2 regions of the Hydrogenophaga aquatica genome follow, and region 1 is predicted to be linked to the other one. Evidence: predicted binding sites of a transcription regulator. Region 1 holds the regulator's gene; the other holds the start of a gene.
What was found. Region 1 encodes HrcA, which represses chaperone genes, less so after heat shock. Its sites were predicted from a motif close to TTAGCACTCNNNNNNNNNGAGTGCTAA; they were not measured.
Positions count from the first base shown of each region.

Region 1 (9,136 bases):
CTGCTGTTTGGAGACGAGCAGGTGGTGGTCAGCGCAGGCGGCGACCTGCGGCAGGTGCGTTACGGCCAGCACCTGGCGGTCGCGGCCGAGCTGGCGCATCAATTGCCCCACGGTCTGGGCCACGGCGCCGCCAATGCCGCTGTCCACCTCGTCGAAGATAAGGGTGGGGGCCTGCCCCAGCTGGCTGGTGGTGACGGAGATAGCCAGCGCGATGCGCGAGAGTTCGCCGCCCGAGGCCACCTTGCCCACCGGGCGGGGTGTGGTGCCAGGGTGGCCTGCAACCAGGAATTCCACGTTTTCCAGGCCATGGGCCTGCGGCTCGTCCAGCGGCAGCAGCCGCACTTCAAAGCGGCCGCCTGCCATGCCCAGGCCCTGCATGGCTTCGGTGATGGCCTTGGACAGGCGCTGCGCGGCGGTCGAACGGTTCTTGCTGACCTGCTTGGCCGAACGCACCAGCGCCTGGTGGGCGGCACGTTCGCTTTGCTGAAGCGCATCAAGATCGGCGCTGCGCTCCAGTTCCGCCAGGGACTGCTTCCACTCGGCCAGACGCAGCGGCAGCTCTTCAGGCGCACAGCGGTAACGCCGTGCCAGAGACAGCCATTGCCCCAGCCGCTGGTCCAGGGCCTCCAGGGCGGTGGGGTCCACTTCTGTGTGGTTGGCGTGGTGTTGCAGGTCGTGGCAGGCGTCTTCCAGTTGCGCCAGCGCACCTTGCAGCACCTCGGCCAGTTCGCCGTAGCGCGGCTCGATGTGCTGCTGTTCCTGCAGCGCCTGGATGGCGCGGTTCACCAGACCAGTGGCGCCCGGTTCACCCTCGTCGAGTGCGTGCAGGGCGCTCTGGGCGGCATCGATCAGGCCTTGCGCATGGGCCAGGCGGCCGTGCTGCAGGTTGAGTTCATCCCACTCACCGGGTTGCGGCGCCAGCTTGTCCAGTTCGCCGATCTGCCATTGCAGGCGTTCGCGCTCCTGCTGCAGTGTGGCCTGGCGGGCGCGGGCTTCGTCTAGCACGCGCAGGCTGTCGCGCCAGGTGTTCCAGAGGTTGCGCAGTTCGGTCGTGGTGATTTGCGCGTAATCGTCCAGCAGCTGGCGCACCGCGTCGGGCCGCGTCAGGCTTTGCCACGCGTGCTGACCGTGGATGTCCACCAATTCGTCGGCCAGCGCCTTGAGCTGCCCGGCCGTGGCCGTGCTGCCATTGATCCACGCGCGGCTGCGGCCCTGGGTGTCTATGCTGCGGCGCAGGAGCAGCGGCTCGCCTTCTTCGGCGGCAAAGCCGTTATCGTCCAGCCAGCGGCGCACAGGGGCGCTGGCCAGGAATTCGGCGCTGATCTCGCAGCGCTGCGCCCCTTCGCGCACCACGCCAGCGTCACCACGTGCGCCCAGCACCAGTTGCAAGGCGTCAATCAAGATGGATTTGCCCGCACCGGTTTCACCCGTAAGCACGGTGAAGCCGTTTTCCAGGTCCAGATCCAGGCTGCGCACGATCACGAAATCGCGCAGCACCATGCGCTGCAGGCTCACGTCACCACCCCCTCGTTCCAGTGCAGTTTCTTGCGCAAGGTGTCGAAATAACTCCAGCCCACGGGGTGCAGCAGGCGCAGCTCGTGGGCAGACCGCCGCACGGTGATGCGGTCGCGGTGCAACAGGCTGGTGAAGGTCTGCATGTCGAAGTGCGCGCTGGCGTCGCGTCCGGCCACCACTTCCACGGCAATTTCGCCGGTGGACGGCAGCACGATCGGGCGGTTGGACAGCGTATGCGGTGCGATGGGCACCATCACCCAACCATCGATGGCGGGGTGCAGCAGCGGGCCGCCAGCCGACAGCGCGTAGGCCGTGGAGCCGGTGGAAGATGCAATGATGAGACCGTCGGCGCGCTGGTTGGCCACGAAGTGCCCGTCAACCTCCACGCGCAACTCCACCATGCTCGGGGCGCCGCCCCGGTTGACCACCACGTCGTTCATGGCAATGGTTTCGAACACGCAGTGGCCGTCGCGCCAGACCCCTGCCTGCATCAGTGCGCGCTGGTCTTCCTCGTACTCGCCGCGCAGCATGGGTGCCAGCAGCGTTTCGAAAGTATTGAAGGGGATGTCGGTGATGAAGCCCAGGCGACCCTGGTTGATGCCCACCAGCGGCACGTTGTAGCGGGCCAGCTGGCGGCCTATGCCCAGCATGGTGCCGTCGCCGCCCATCACCAGCGCCAGATCGCACTGCGCGCCGATGCCTTCCACGTCCAGCACGTGGTATTGGGTCAGCCCGGTGTTGAGGGCCGTGTCGTGTTCGATGACGACGTCGCAGCCCTGGTCGTGCAGGAAGTGGGCAATGCGTTCCAGGGCATCCTTGGAGCCCACGGCGTTGTATTTGCCCACTATGGCGACATGTTTGAACATGGTTAAATTACAGCACAAGCTTTTTACAATGACCTGATGTTAGACGACCGCGCCAAGCTGCTGCTCAAGACGTTGGTGGAGCGCTACATTGCCGACGGGCAACCGGTCGGCTCCCGCACGCTTTCCAAGGCGGCCGGGCTGGAGTTGTCGCCCGCCACCATACGCAACGTGATGAGTGACCTGGAGGACCTGGGCCTCATTGCCAGTCCGCACACGTCGGCCGGGCGCGTGCCCACGGCGCGTGGCTATCGCCTGTTCGTGGACACCATGCTCACCGTGCGGCGCGAGGAGATTTCAACGCTGGAACACCTGCCCGCGCCCAGCCTCGCCGCCGACCAGCCGCGCCAGGTCATCAGCCAGGCCGCGCAGATGCTTTCCAGTCTCTCGCAGTTCGTGGGGGTGGTGATGGCGCCCCGGCGGCCTACGGTGTTCCGCCACATCGAATTCCTGAGCCTGTCAGACCGTCGGGTGCTGGTCATCCTGGTGTCGCCCGAGGGCGACGTGCAGAACCGCGTGATCCACACCGAGGCTGCCTTCACGCAGTCGCAGCTTCAGGAGGCCGCCAACTTCCTCAATGCGCACTACTCGGGGCTGACCATCGAGCAGGTGCGCGAACGGCTGCGCACCGAGGTCGAGGCCCTGCGCAGCGAGATCGCCAGCCTCATGGTCAAGGCGGTCGATGTGAGCTCGCAGGCCATCGAGACGCAGGACGAGGTGGTGGTGGCCGGGGAGCGCAACCTGCTTTCTGTCAGCGAGTTCTCGCACGACATGGGCAACCTGCGCAAGATGTTCGACCTGTTCGAACACAAGACGCAGCTCATGCGGCTGCTGGAAGTCTCCAACCAGGCCGAGGGCGTGCGCATCTTCATCGGCGGTGAGAGCCAGGTGGTGCCCTACGAGGAACTGTCGGTGGTGAGCGCGCCGTACGAAGTGGACGGCAAGGTGGTGGGCACGCTGGGTGTGATCGGCCCGCAGCGCATGCCTTACGACCGCATGATCCAGATCGTGGACATCACGTCCAAGCTGGTGAGCAACGCACTGAGCCAGCAGCGCTGAAACAGCACCTGCGGCGGCTACAATCTCGGGCTTGGTCAGGGCCGTTAGCTCAGTTGGTCAGAGCAGAGGACTCATAATCCTTTGGTCGTTGGTTCAAGTCCAACACGGCCTACCAAAAAATCTTGTTCGAAAGAACGAGGGGGTTGAAAGAAGGCCGAAAACGGTGTTATACTTTCAGCTTCAGCAAGCGGCTGTAGCTCAGTTGGATAGAGTACTTGGCTACGAACCAAGGGGTCGTGGGTTCGAATCCTGCCAGCCGCGCCAAATCTGTAAGCCTCGCAATCGGAAACGGTTGCGAGGCTTTTCAGTTTCTGGCGTTGTGTTTTCCCGCATTCTCAATGGCAATGCACGCTTCCAGCCTTGTTGTCCATGTGGCAACACTGGCCAGGTGGTGAACTCTTGCGGCAACCGCCGCCATGTTCCAGTAGGCCAGAGAGATTGCCCGGGAGTGGTGTGTAAACGATTGAACCCGCATTGGCTATCGAAGATGCGAGTGCGACGGTCGCGACAGCAAGCAGCCACTTCATCATCAGCCTCCCTGTGGGTGCACAAGAGTTGCAATTTGGCATAGATCACATCTCTTGTAAACACATGGATTGCCTGACGGATGCCATTCCTCGGGCAGCAACGGCATCTCGCGCCGAATGGCTGTGCCGTGGTCAGCGTGCCAGTGCCCGGCGTGCCGCGTAGCTGATGCCGTCCACCAGGCCCACCATAAGCAGCATGGCTGCCAGCACCGTGGCGGTCTTGCCCATGTGGAAAAGCCCCATGTGAAAGGCCAGCAACTGGCCCAGGCCGCCTGCCCCCACCACGCCAAGCACGGCGGCGGCGCGGATGTTGTTCTCCCAGCGGTAGAGGGTGTAGCTCAGCACCTGCGGCAGTACCTGCGGCAGTGTGGCGTACAGGAACACGCGAACGGTGCCGACGCCCTGCGTGCGCAAAGCGGCGGCAGGCCCCGGCGGGGCGTTTTCAAGCGCCTCGGCAAAGAGGCGGCCCAGCACGCCGCTGGTATGCAGCGCCAAGGCCAGTGTCCCTGCCAGCGGCCCCAGGCCCGCAGAGATCAGCAGCAGGGCGGCCCACACCAGTTCTGGCACCGAACGCAGGGCGTTGAGCAGCCAGCGTGTGGGTGCCCGGCCCCAGGCCCGGTCGGCCTCGTGCAGGCGGCTGGCGGGCAGGGCCAGCAGCAGTCCCCCTGCCACCGCGAGCAAGGTGCCCAGCACGGACATTGCCAGTGTCTCCCAGGCCCCCAGTGCCACCTTGCGCAAAAACGCGGGCGAGGTGTCGGGTGGAAAAAACTCCCCCAAGAACCGGCCCATGCTGGCCAATGCGTCGGCAGAGAGAAACTGCGCCCACTGCAGATCGAGTGACCAGAAGCTGGCTACCACCAGCAGTAAAAGCCCCGCCATGAACCAGCAGGCCTTGCACCGAGCATCGAACAGCGGCGGCGGCAGCTTGTAGGGCGGGTTGGCGGCGCGGGGTTTGTTCATCGGATCAACCCAGGGTGCGGCGCAGCCAGGCGCTGGCCCGGTCGGCCAGGGCCACCAGTGCCACGAAGACCAGCAGCATGGTGGCCACTTCACCACCGGCAAACATCTTCATGGAGTTGTCGAGCTGCTGGCCCAGCCCGCCCGCGCCAACGAAGCCCAGCACCACTGAAGAACGAATCGCGCATTCCCAGCGGTACACGGTGTAAGAGGTGAGTTCTGCCGCATTGGTGGGCAGCAACCCATAGAAAAACGCTTGCAACCGGCCGCTGCCATTGCGCAGCAAGGTTTCTGTGGCGTGGGTTTCGCCGCTTTCCAGGATGTCGGCATACACCTTGCCCAGCATGCCCCCGTAGGTCAGGGCGATGGCGAACACGCCCGCCGTGGGGCCCAGGCCCACAACACGCACGAACACCAGCGCCCACACCAGTTCGGGTACGCTGCGCAGGACGATCAGCGTCCACCGCACACAGCGGCGGCCCCAGGCGGGCAGCAAGGCCATGCGCCCGGACAGGGCGGAGATGGACAGGACACGCACCGACAGCAAGGCCATGGGGGCCGCGATGAGCAGACCCAGCGTGATGCCCGCTGTGGCAATGGCGACCGTGCGCCAGGTTTCCCGCACCACGAGGGCAAGGAACTCACCGTCCAGCCGCAGGGGCCAGAAGCTGCCCAGGAACTGCGCGCTGGCCTTGAGGCTTTCGGCTTCCAGCAGTATCCACGGCCGGAACTCCGAAGCCACCGCCAGCGGCCACAGCAGCACCAGTGCGGCGCTCATCCAGAACACGCGGCCAGCCCAGGCAGGGTCTCGGCTCGGGGCGGCCCTGGCGGAGTTTTGGGCGATCGCTGTCATGGCCTCGACCCGTTCTCTCAGCGGCAGGTCATCACCACCGGGGCGGCAGGCAGCGGAGCTGCCGCATCCTGGGCGCCCACGCCGTCGCTCAGCTCGTCTTCGTGCTGGTAATAGAGCCTGTCGATGTGCTGCTGCGTGACCTGGGCCGCAGGCAGGTCGAACGCGATCGCGCCTTCGCGCAAACCCACCACGCGAGGGAAATGGGCAAGCGCTGCGTCTACCTGGTGCAGCGTGGACACCAGCGTGATGCCGCGCTCGCGCGCCACGTCGGTCAGGGTGAGCAGGGCCTGGCGGGCTCGCACCGGGTCGAGGGCCGACAAGGGTTCGTCCACCAGCCACAGGCTGGCAGGCGACAGCAGTGCTCGCGCCAGCCCCACGCGCTGGCGTTCCCCACCCGAAAGGCGGTCCACGCGGTCGAAGAGTTTGTCAGCCAGGTCGAAGCGGTCGAGCGCGTCGAATGCGGCCGGTATGTCAGAGGGGTAGAACAGCGATCGCACGCTGGACAACAGGCCCATGGCAGGCAGGCGCCCGGCCAGCACCGATGTGACCACGCGCTGGCGTGGCGGCAGCGGAGGCACCTGCGGTGCAAGGAACAGGCGGCCACGCAGCTTCTGCAACTCAGGCCTGGGCAGGCGCCAGGGGCTTTGGCCGCCCAGCCGCAACTCGCCGCCCGACAAGGGCAGGGCACAGGCCAGCACCTGCAGCAGCGTGGTCTTGCCCGCGCCGGACGGGCCGATCACCGCAACCTGTTCACCCGCCTGCACCGTCAGGCTCAGGGACTGCAGGATGGCCGCCGTGCCTGGTCGTGCTGCCGGGTGACGGGCACTGGCGCCCGCAAGTTCGATGTTCAAGCGCGCAGCCTCGCGTCAGAGCAGCTCGGCGCTGCGGGCAGCGGCCTCGATGCCCTTGTAGTTCTCGGCCTTGGTGGGCACGAAGCGCGTGGCGCGTTGCAGGTCCAGGATTTCCTTGCCCTCGGGGGTGTTGCGGTTGAGCGAGAGCAGGGCATCGGCCAGTTTCTGCCGGAGCGCGGCGGGCATGTCAGCGTGGACCGACCAGTTGTAGTCGAAGTAGGGGGGCGTGGTGTAGAAGGCGCGGACCTTGGTGGTGTCTACCTTCTTTTCGGTGACGAACTTGTCCCACACCGAGATGTTGAGTGCACCTGCCTGCACCTTGCCCGAGGCCACGGCCGCGATGGTGGCGTCGTGCGCGCCGCTGTAGGCCACGCGCCGGAAGTCCTTTTCCGGGTTGATGCCTGCCTGCAGCAGGAAGCTGCGCGGCATCAGGTGGCCCGACGTGCTGCTCTGCGAACCGAAGCTCACGTCCTTGCCCTTGAGGTCGGCCAGGGTCTGGATGGCCGGGTCGGCGGTGATGAAGACGGATTTGAACTTCTCATCTTCCTCGCGCTGCACCAGGGGCACGACCTTGCCACCCGAACGCACGTTGGCCTGCACGAAGGTGAAGCCGCCGAACCAAGCCAGGTCCACCTTGCGGTTGACCAGTGCTTCCACCGAAGCAGCGTAGTCGGTCACCGGCGTGTACTCCACCTTCACGCCCAGCTTGGTTTCCAGGTACTTCATCAGCGGCGCGGCCTTGCGCGCCAGCTCGGTGGGGGATTCATCAGGGATGGCGGTGACCCGCAGCACCTGCTGTGCAGAGGCCAGGGTGGAAACGGCGAGCAACGCGATTGCGGTGGCCGCGCGCAGCGCGCGCGTCGGAAGAAAACGGGACATGGTGGCTCCGGTCAAGAGGGAGGACAAAAAACCCCGGTGCCGGGTGACCATGCGCCCCGTGATGAAGGACGGGGCGGGCACGCATTGAACAGCGGGGCAAGGCTCTCAATTTTAGGCCGCGTGCCAAGGCCGAGTTGGCGCGACAAGGTATAAGAGCGGAAACTGCAGGGAAATGACCATGGGTTCCATCTCGTTGTTCGACTTCCACCAGCACCACCACGGCGATGCCGCGCAGGTGCGTGCCGAATTGGAGGAGGGCCTGCGGAGCGTGCCTGCGCAGATGGCCCCCAAGTATTTCTACGATGAATTGGGGTCGCGCCTGTTCGATGCGATCACGGCCTTGCCGGAGTACTACCTCACCCGGGTCGAAGCATCCATCTTTGAGTCGCATGGGCGTGGCATGGCGGCATGCATTCCGGCTGGCGCGGTGATGATCGACCTGGGGGCGGGCTGCTGTGCCAAGGCGGCCAGGCTGTTTCCTGTGCTGCGGCCTGCAGCTTACGTGGCCGTGGACATTTCGGTGGACTACTTGCGCAACAGCCTGGAAGGCCTGCGCCAGCAGCACCCAGGCCTGCCCATGTTCGGCCTGGGGCTGGATTTTTCTGCTCGGCTGGAACTGCCAGCCGAGGTGCTGAATTGGCTGGACGGCCTGGGGCTTGCCGGGCGGCCGCGCGTGGTGTTCTACCCAGGGTCGAGCATCGGCAACTTCGAGCCCGATGATGCTGCCGGCCTGATGGCGCAGGCCCACGCGCTTTGTCTGCAGGGCGGTGAAGGCAGTGGTTTGCTGATCGGCGTGGACCGTGTGAAACCTCGCGACGTGCTGGAGCCCGCTTACGACGACGCCCTGGGTGTGACCGCAGCCTTCAACCGCAATCTGCTGCTGCATGTCAACCGTCTTCTGGGCACCGACTTTGCGCCAGCGCGTTGGCAGCACGTGGCCTTCTTCAACGAAGAACGCTCCTGCATAGAGATGCATCTGGCTTCCAGCGTCGATCAGACCGTGCACTGGCCGGGCGGGCGGCGCCATTTCAAGGCTGGCGAGCGCATGCATACCGAAGACTCGTTCAAGTGGCGTAGCGATGCGTTCACTGCCTTGCTGCGCGACGCAGGCTTTGCGGGCACCAACTGTTGGAGCGACGCGCGCGACTGGTTCAGCGTGTTCTGGGCGCGGGCTTGACGTTCAGGCGGCCATGCTGCGAAAGCCTGCGTAGATGTCGTTGCGTGTCGCCACAAAATAGTTGCGGTACCTGGGATGCCGCATGCGTGCCGCGGTGGCTGCACTGGCGCCGCGCAGCACCGGCCGTCCGTCGAACCAGGGGGCTGAATAATCGGCGTAGGGGTGGGGCTCGAAGCCCGGGTAGGGCGTGAAGGCGCTGCTGGTCCATTCCCACACCTGACCCCAGGTGAAGCCGGGCAGGGTGCAGGCAGCGGCCTCCCATTCGGCTTCGGTGGGCAGGCGCCGACCGGCCCAGCGGCACCAGGCCTGGGCCTCGTGGGCGCTCAGGTGGCACGCGGCCACGGCTTCACCCAGCGCTTCCCAGCGGCCAAACCGAAACGCCTCCCAGCTGCCCGGGGCGTTGGCGGCACGCCGCAGGTGGCGCGGCGCGCTGATCTGCTCCGCCTGCCTCCAGG
Region 1 is NZ_BAAGVK010000005.1:29,247-38,382, reverse strand. It holds gene recN (DNA repair protein RecN) at 1-1,515, opposite strand, end outside; gene ACYVHH_RS04730 (NAD kinase) at 1,512-2,381, opposite strand; gene hrcA (heat-inducible transcriptional repressor HrcA) at 2,418-3,437, shown strand; tRNA gene ACYVHH_RS04720 (tRNA-Ile) at 3,476-3,552, shown strand; tRNA gene ACYVHH_RS04715 (tRNA-Arg) at 3,625-3,701, shown strand; gene phnE (phosphonate ABC transporter, permease protein PhnE) at 4,097-4,924, opposite strand; gene ACYVHH_RS04705 (PhnE/PtxC family ABC transporter permease) at 4,929-5,774, opposite strand; gene ACYVHH_RS04700 (phosphonate ABC transporter ATP-binding protein) at 5,792-6,625, opposite strand; gene ACYVHH_RS04695 (putative selenate ABC transporter substrate-binding protein) at 6,641-7,504, opposite strand; gene egtD (L-histidine N(alpha)-methyltransferase) at 7,677-8,681, shown strand; gene senA (selenoneine synthase SenA) at 8,685-9,136, opposite strand, start outside.

Region 2 (9,136 bases), on a different contig from region 1:
AAAATCAAGGCCTTGCTTGGGTTGCATGCAATTTGAGCAGATTGGTAATGTGTATGTAAATCAACAACTTGCAAGAATGACTCTGGGGGTTGATGCGTGACCTGAGCAATTGCACTTCGCTGCGGTGCAGTACAGAAAAATGTGCATAAACACACCGATCAGGTGCCTGCAATGCCCTGGTTTTGTGCTAGGCCTTGGCCATTTGGGGATGATGCAGGAACCGATCCTGGCGTCAATGGACCAAGCAGCATGAATCTTCGCTCCTCCAGGTGGGCCGCCGTCTTGCTGACGCTGGCATTGGTGGGCTGTAGCGTGGTGACGCTGGCCTACAACCGCATTCCCACCATCCTCTACTGGCGCTTAGACAGCATGGTGGATTTGTCGTCTGCGCAAAGCGCGTGGTTGCGGCCGGAACTGGACAACTGGCACGCGTGGCACAGACGCGCCCAGCTACCCTCGTACGCCGATGCCCTGGCCCGCTGGCGGATCGCTGCCAGCCGCGATCTGCAGCCAGCCACTGTCTGTGAAGGCTTTGGGCTGATGCGCACCTGGGTGAACGACATGGTCGTGCAAGGCCTGCCGGCGCTTACCCGGCTGGCGCGGGAGTTGACGCCCGAGCAGGTGGACCACCTGCGGCGTCACTACCAGAAGGAGGACGACACCTTCCGGCAAGACTTCATGAACGGCAATGGCAGCCCGAGCCGCAAGCGTTTGGAGCGCGCCATCGACCGGGCAGAAACGTTTTACGGCACACTCACGGCCGAGCAGCGCCTGTGGGTGCGGCAGCGCATGCAGCAATCGGCATTCAAGCCTGATGTGACCCTTGCAGAGCGGCAGCGCCGCCAGCAGGACCTGCTGGACACATTGGCCGCCGTGCAGGCAGGTTCGAACCCGCTGCCCCTGTTGCAGGCCTACTGGTTTCGGGTGAACCGCGCGCCATCGACCGGGTATGACGCCTACGCCAAAGCCGTGGTTGACGATGGATGCGCCTTCATCGCCGAACTGCACAACCGTACCACGGCGCAGCAGCGCCAGCAGGCAGCGAACAAGCTGGGCGAATTCGAGCAGATATTCCGGGCACTGGCCGCCCAGCCCTGAGCGCACATAAAAAAACCCGCTGGGCTGGCCAGCGGGTTTTTACAGGACGCGGAGGCGTCAGGCAGATCACATGCCCATGCCACCCATGCCGCCCATGTCGCCCATGCCACCGGGCATGGCAGGAGCGTCTTCCTTCGGAGCCTCGGCCACCATGCACTCGGTGGTCAGCATCAGCGAAGCCACGGAAGCGGCGTTCTGCAGAGCAGTGCGGGTCACTTTCGTCGGGTCCAGAATGCCCATCTCGATCATGTCGCCGTAGGTGTCGTTGGCAGCGTTGAAGCCAAAGTTGCCTTTGCCTTCCAGCACCTTGTTGATCACCACGGACGGCTCGCCACCGGCGTTGCCCACGATCTCGCGCAGCGGGGCTTCGATCGCCTTCAGCACCAGCTTGATGCCGGCGTCCTGGTCGGCGTTGTCACCCTTGATGGTGCCAGCGGACTGCTTGGCGCGCAGCAGGGCCACGCCACCGCCAGCCACAATGCCTTCTTCCACGGCAGCGCGGGTAGCGTGCAGCGCGTCTTCCACGCGAGCCTTCTTCTCTTTCATTTCCACTTCGGTGGCGGCACCCACCTTGATCACTGCCACGCCGCCGGCCAGCTTGGCCACGCGCTCTTGCAGCTTCTCACGGTCGTAGTCGCTGGTGGCTTCTTCGATCTGGATGCGGATCTGCTTCACGCGGGCTTCGATGTCGGCAGCGGCACCGGCGCCATCGATGATGGTGGTGTTTTCCTTGCCCACTTCCACGCGCTTGGCTTGGCCCAGGTCGGCCAGGGTCACCTTTTCCAGGGTCAGGCCCACTTCTTCAGCGATGACCTTGCCGCCCGTCAGGATGGCGATGTCTTCCAGCATGGCCTTGCGGCGGTCGCCGAAGCCAGGTGCCTTCACAGCCACAACCTTCAGGATGCCGCGGATGGTGTTGACCACCAGGGTCGCCAGGGCTTCGCCTTCCACGTCCTCGGCAATGATCAGCAGCGGACGGCCAGCCTTGGCCACGGCTTCCAGCGTGGGCAGCAGGTCGCGGATGTTGCTGATCTTCTTGTCGAACAGCAGGATGAAGGGGTTGTCCAGCAGGGCGGCCTGCTTTTCGGGGTTGTTGATGAAGTAGGGCGACAGGTAGCCGCGGTCGAACTGCATGCCTTCGACCACGTCCAGCTCGTTCTGCAGGCTCTTGCCGTCTTCAACGGTGATCACGCCTTCCTTGCCGACCTTGTCCATCGCGTTGGCGATGATTTCGCCGATGGAGGAGTCGCTGTTGGCGGAGATGGAGCCAACCTGGGCGATTTCCTTGCTGGTGGTGGTGGGCTTGGAGGCCTTCTTCAGCTCGGCGATCAGGGCTTCCACAGCCTTGTCGATGCCGCGCTTCAGGTCCATCGGGTTCATGCCGGCGGCCACGTACTTCATGCCTTCGCGCACGATGGCCTGGGCCAGCACGGTGGCGGTGGTGGTGCCGTCACCAGCGTTGTCGGAGGTCTTGGAAGCGACTTCCTTGACCATCTGGGCGCCCATGTTCTGCAGCTTGTCCTTCAGCTCGATTTCCTTGGCCACGGACACCCCGTCCTTGGTCACTGTGGGGGCGCCGAAGGAGCGCTCCAGCACCACGTTGCGGCCCTTGGGGCCCAGGGTCACTTTCACGGCGTTGGCCAGGATGTTCACACCCTCAACCATGCGGGCGCGGGCTTCGCCGCCGAACACTACGTCTTTTGCTGCCATTTTTCAGGTTCCTTATTCAATACAGAGGGAGGAGGGCTTACTTCTCAACGACCGCGAACAGGTCGTCTTCCTTCATGACCAGCAGTTCGTCGCCATCGACCTTGACGGTCTGGCCGCTGTACTTGCCGAACAGCACGCGGTCGCCCACTTTCACGCTCAGGGCCTTGGTCTCACCCTTGTCGTTCGTCTTGCCCGGGCCCACAGCCAGCACTTCACCCTGGTCGGGCTTCTCTGCGGCGTTGTCGGGGATCACGATGCCCGAAGCGGTTTTGGTTTCGTTTTCCAGACGCTTGACGATCACGCGATCGGCGAGAGGACGAAGTTTCATGAGATCTCCTGTATCAGTGAGAGAAACGTTGGTTGGACGGTTCGTGGAGGCGTAGGCGTCAAGCCTGTTAGCACTCACCTCCAGCGAGTGCTAATGATAAGGGCGGAATCGCCGGTTTTCAAGAGTTGGGGCTTGATCCCTGGCAACGTTGTCGGGCTGGCGCTTGAGCCCTAACGTCGTGCCTGAAACAACAAACCCCGCCGCGGCGGGGTTTGTGTTGAAGAAGTGACGGTCAGAAACGGTGACGGATGCCGAGCGCAATGCTCGTGCTGTCCACGCCCGCTGCGCGGGTCACGCCGCCCAGGTAGCCGTTGCCGCCAGGCGCAGCCTGCCCCTTGGTCCCGTTGTCGAAGCGGGTGATCACGGCGTTGATGTCCGTGCGCTTGGACAGCGCATAGGTGTAGGCGACACCATAAGAGCTCACGTCGCCGTCGAATGCGGTCTTGTCGTTGCGCTTGCTGTAGGCGAACGTAACGGTGCTGGCGCCGAAGGGAATACGGTAGCCGATGTTGAAGAGGTGAGCGTCGACTTTGAAGGCGTTGATGTACGCGGTTTGGACGTCTGCTGCAACGGCGGCAAGCGCCCCGTTCAAGCTCACCAGAGTTTGGGCAAGGGTGGAGAAACCACTTGGGTTATCGTCCTTGTGGATCGAGTACAAGGCGCTCAGCTTGCCGGGGCCAACGTTCACCCAGCCCCCCAAGGTGGTCGTGGTCAACGACTTCTGGCCCACTTCGTTGTTCCGGGTGTTGTGACCCAAGCCAACGGCGTAGCCGTCGCCCTTGTACATAGCCATCGCACCGACCAGCCGATTGTTGGAGCTGGAGCTGCCAGTTTCACCCATGCCGATCATCAAAGAGGCTGTTACGCCCCCCGTCTGGATGCGGTACTGAAGGGCGTTACTTACACGGATGTCAAACCCCGCAGGGATGGCGGCCAACTGCCCAGCCGCCAGGGAGGACTGGGTTTCTGTGGCGTCGAAGGTTGCAGCAACCTCATAGCCCGGGGTGTACTGGCGGCCTGCGAGAACCGCTCCTACGGGGGTGATCAGCCCCACAAATGCTTGGCGGTCAAACTGATTGTTGGTTAGGTTGACGCCAAATGTGCTGCCAAGCAACGGGTTTACGCCGTTGACAGCGGCTGTGGTGAGTCCGTTGGTTGCCAGTCCGAGTGCCGCAGGCGTTGCAATCCGGTCAGGCACCTGACTGCCGGAAGCAGGACGGTTTGAAAGGCTGCCCGTATCCACCTCAAACCGGCTTTCCAGAGTGAAGATGGTCTTGTAGCCCCCGCCCAGGTCTTCGGTGCCCTTGAGGCCCCAGCGGGAACCTTCCATGATGCCGCTGGACAACTGTGTGACCGAGCCCTGCGCCAAGCCGGAGACGCGGGTGATGCCTGCGTCCACCAAGCCGTACAGCTGTACGTTCTGGGCGTGTGCAGCAGAGCCGAAAGAAAGGAGGGCGGCCGCACTCAGCGGCAACAGGCGGAAAACAGACGAAGCCGACTTGACCAAGGGTTTCATGTGCAAAGTCTCCAGCGTGGGTGGTTGTGATGACATGCTCATCGTAACGGCAGCGGGTGAGTGAAAACGAACGCCCGTGCTTTTTTAGGCAAAAAGCCCACAGGGGTTTTCCCGGGTGAGTGTGTGCAGCTTGATCTCTTGGTGTCATTGTTGATATTTGGGTTGGGGTTCGCCCTTAAGGGTTAACACCCAAAAAATGTCTCTTTTATGAAACAGTTCTGGCGCTTTTCATGGCCCATAAGTGGAAGAGCGTAGAAAACTCTGGTGCAATAGCTGAGCACCTTCTCTTTCGCGAGATCTGCCTGGCGCAGACAGTCTGCGCTGGTCCTTGAAACTTTTAGGGAAAATTTCAGATGAAAAAGTCTCTCATTGCTCTGGCCGTTCTGGCTGTTTCCGGCGCCGCCATGGCTCAGTCCAGCGTGACCGTGTACGGTATCGCTGACATTTGGTTTGGTTCTTCCAAGGTGTCTGGCGTCAATTCCCTTGACGCTAACGGCAACTATGACGCAACCAAGGACGGCGTTCGTCGCACCGTGCTGCAGAGCGGCGGTGTGAGCGGCAGCCGCTTCGGTTTCAAAGGTACCGAAGATTTGGGCGGTGGTCTGAAGGCGAACTTCCTGTTGGAGCAGGGCTTCAGCATTGATACCGGTGCCGCAACTGCAGGCCAAGCGTTCAGCCGCCAATCTTATGTGGGGCTGTCCGGTGGCTTCGGTGAAGTCAAGCTGGGTAAAATGTGGACCGCCTACGACGACATCAGCGGCGCTACCAACAGCGCATTTGACTCCGCTCTGGCAGCAGTGAATAACGTTTTCTTCAGCAACGGCTACAGCGCTAACCCGGCAAATGGCGTGTATTACGCAACTCCCTCCTTTGGTGGTTTCAGTGGTGCAGTAAGCTACGCCTTTGGCGAAGACAAAACTGCTGCTCTGAGTTCTTCCAATACTGTGGCATTCCACGCCAAGTATGAGGATGGCCCGATCTATGCTGGTGTTGCTTACCAGCGCCAAAAGCCCCAGGGTAGCGGAGCGTCTGACAAGTTCACCCGCATCAACGGTTCTTACGACTTTGGCCCCGCCAAGCTGCTGGCTAGCTACGGCAACGTGAAGGAAGATACTGGCGAGAAGACCAATGAATACCACATTGGTGTGGACGTTCCCCTGGGCGGTGCTCTGACACTGTCTGGTGGCTACGCTACTTCCAAGACCAAGCTGGCGGGCGCCACCGACAGCAAGCGTTCCGGCTATGGTATCGCCCTGGCATACGGTCTGTCCAAGCGCACTACTGTTTACACCGGCATCCACAGCTCTAAGAGCAAAGACGCTGCTGGTGTCGAAGATGGCAAGGCAACGATCTACGCTGTCGGTCTGAAGCACACCTTCTAATTCACAGCGGGCTTTGCCCGCTTGAGCAAGAGGGTTCATCAAGCCAGTCGGTTCACCGACTGGCTTTTTTGTTGTCTACGGGCAACAAAAGTGCGTGAAACCCCGGATTGACCAAGCTGTGTCACATGAGCTTGGCGTAATGGCTCCAGCCCCTTCCTGCAAGGGGTGAGTCGGGAGGGTGAAAGCTCCCGAAGTTCTTAACTCTGGAGCCTTTTCATGAAAAAAAGCCTGATTGCATTGGCCGTGCTGGCCGCTACCGGCGCCGCCATGGCGCAGTCTTCCGTCACCGTCTACGGCCGCGTCGATGCATCCCTCGGTAACGAAAAAACCACTACCCGCAACGCCGATGGCAGCATTGCCAGCGAGTTGAGTATGGCCAAGCAGTTCAACGGCAGCGACGCTGGCCTGACCGGAAGCCGTTGGGGTTTGATGGGGACCGAAGATCTGGGTGGTGGTCTGAAGGCCATCTTCAAGCTGGAGAACCGCTTCAACGTAGACACCGGGGCTTCTGCTGACCCTTACTTCAGCGGTGACGCCTACGTTGGCTTGTCCGGCAGCTTTGGTGCTGTCAAGCTTGGCCGCACTTACAGCGTGCTGGACGATGTGCGTGCCGTGGCCGTGAGCCAAAACGTGTTTGACTCTGCCTTCACGCCCACCAGCAGCGTGTACCGTGTGAACCGCGCTGGCACGGGCACCAGTTCGTCCAACGACTACAGCAGCAAGTCTGCCAACATGATTCGTTACGAGTCCCCGGTGTTTGGCGGCTTCAGTTTCGGCTTTAACTACGCCATGGACGAAAAGGTGACGGACGCCGACATCACCAAGAACGGCATGCGCAACACCGCGTTGATGGTTCGTTACAAGCAGGGGCCGCTGGATGTGGCGCTGGGCTACGCCAAAGAGGATATGTATTCCAGCCCGGCCAGCGATGTGAACGACCGCAAGTACACCGCACTGTCTGCCTCCTATGACTTTGGCGTCGTGCGGGTGTCTGGTGGGGTCAATCGCCGCAGTGGCGATACGCAAGTGGCCAACAACGCCACCCTGACGGATGGCAAGGACAGCGAATACACCCTGGGCCTGACGGTGCCGATGGGGGCATTTGCCTTCTCGGGTGGTTACGCCAGCAGCAAGGTGAAAGAGGCTGGTGCCACCGTTGCCAAGGCCTCTGGCTTTGGCCTGGGCATGACTTACAGCCTGTCCAAGCGCACCCGTTTGTACGCAGGCTACCGCGACTACGCCACCAAAGACGCTGCAGGCGTCAAGCGTTCGGAAAACCGTCTGTACGCTGCCGGCATCCGTCATGACTTCTGATCAGGGTTTTTTGTATTGACTCTGTCATGAAACCCCGTTAAAGAGGGGTGCCGTCGCGGCGCCCCTTGTGTTGCAAAAACACAACCAAATGCCCTTGAATCTTGCCAAATGGGTGGGGGTGTGAGGGTTGCTCTGGTTTAATTCCTTCAGCTTCCCGCGACGGAAGTCAGGTCGGCAAGGTACTGCCAGCCGATCGAAGTCGTTTCAAACCTAGGAGAACCCTCAATGAAAAAGAGCCTGATCGCTCTGGCCGTTCTGGCCGCTTCCGGCGCCGCGATGGCCCAGTCTTCCGTTGAACTGTATGGCCGCCTGGACGCCAGCTTGGTGAGCACCTCCACCAAAATCAATGGCGTGAAGCAGTACCCCGCTACCAAGACCGGTATCGAGTCCAGCCAGCTGAACACCCAGTTCTGGGGTCTGCGTGGCACCGAGGATCTGGGCGGTGGTCTGAAGGCTATCTTCAAGCTGGAAAGCAACTTCAACATCGACAACGGTGCTGTGGATGCTAATGGCATGTTTGCACGTGAAGCCAACGTTGGTTTGGCGGGCGGCTTCGGTTCCGTCAAGCTGGGCCGTAACTACACCGCTTACGACTCCCTGGCTGGTGCAACCAACCACACTTGGAACTCCAACATCAACGTGTGGGGCACTGTTGCTAACACCGGTCTGGCTAACTACGCTGGTCGTGTCAACCACTCTGTGATTTACGACTCTCCGAACTTCTCGGGTTTCAGCGGCTCCTTCAGCTACGCTTTCGGTGAAGACAAGACGGCTGCTCTGTCTGCTTCGGACAACACCAGCATGCAGGTTCGCTATGCCAATGGTCCGCTGTTGGTTGGTTTTGGTTACCAAAAACAAGAAGTTCAGAACGCTGCTGACATCAAGTACAACATTCTGGGTGCTTCTTACGACTTCGGCGTTGCGAAGCTGACTGGTTCTTACCAGACCGGCAAGCAAGGTGCTACCAAAGACAAAGACTATCAACTGGGCGTGAGCATGCCCTTTGGTGCATACGCTGTGGCACTGGGCTATGCCAAGAGCAAGAGCGAAACCGCTGGCGTGAAGCTGGATGGTAGCGGCTACGCCCTGGTGGGTACCTACAACCTGTCCAAGCGCACGACCGCCTACGTGGGCTACGAGAACACCAAGGTTGAATCTGCTGGTGGTGCTACCACCACCAAGGTTTCCAACCTGGCTGTTGGCGTCCGCCACACCTTCTGATGACTGCGGTCGCAAGACCGCTTTCTTCGGACAGTGCCAAAACCGCCTGGCTTGCCAGGCGGTTTTTTTTGTACCCTTGGCAGCATGACGTATTTTGACCATTGGGGCACAGAAGTGCGGGTGCTGCACACCCACATCTCCACGGTGGTGCTGGCGAGCGACTTGGCCTACAAGTTCAAGAAGCCGGTGAAGCTGCCCTTCCTGGACTTTTCTACGCTGGAAGCCCGGCGCCATTACTGCGAGGAAGAGTTGCGGTTGAACCGCCGCACGGCACCAGATCTGTACCTGGACGTGTTGCCGGTGAGCACCCGTGCCGATGGCGCCTTGGTGCTGGGTGCAACGGCCAATGCCCCCGTGACCGATTGGGTGCTGCGCATGCGGCGCTTCCCCGCAGAGGCCGTGTGGTCGCACATGGCGGCCAACGGACAATTGAACGATGCTCGGGTGGATGCCCTGGCTGCCCACGTGGCGGCTTTTCACACGGCGCAGGAGCCGATGCCGCCCAATTGGGCACCCGCCAAAGACGTCGACGCCTGGACCGAAGACAGCCTGGATGCCATTGCGCGC
Region 2 is NZ_BAAGVK010000012.1:19,038-28,173, forward strand. It holds gene ACYVHH_RS11380 (DUF6279 family lipoprotein) at 250-1,098, shown strand; gene groL (chaperonin GroEL) at 1,165-2,808, opposite strand; gene groES (co-chaperone GroES) at 2,846-3,136, opposite strand; gene ACYVHH_RS11395 (porin) at 3,369-4,652, opposite strand; gene ACYVHH_RS11400 (porin) at 5,006-6,034, shown strand; gene ACYVHH_RS11405 (porin) at 6,251-7,348, shown strand; gene ACYVHH_RS11410 (porin) at 7,574-8,569, shown strand; gene ACYVHH_RS11415 (bifunctional aminoglycoside phosphotransferase/ATP-binding protein) at 8,654-9,136, shown strand, end outside.
Region 2: the regulator HrcA is predicted to act here: its motif matches at 3,204-3,230, upstream of groES (co-chaperone GroES).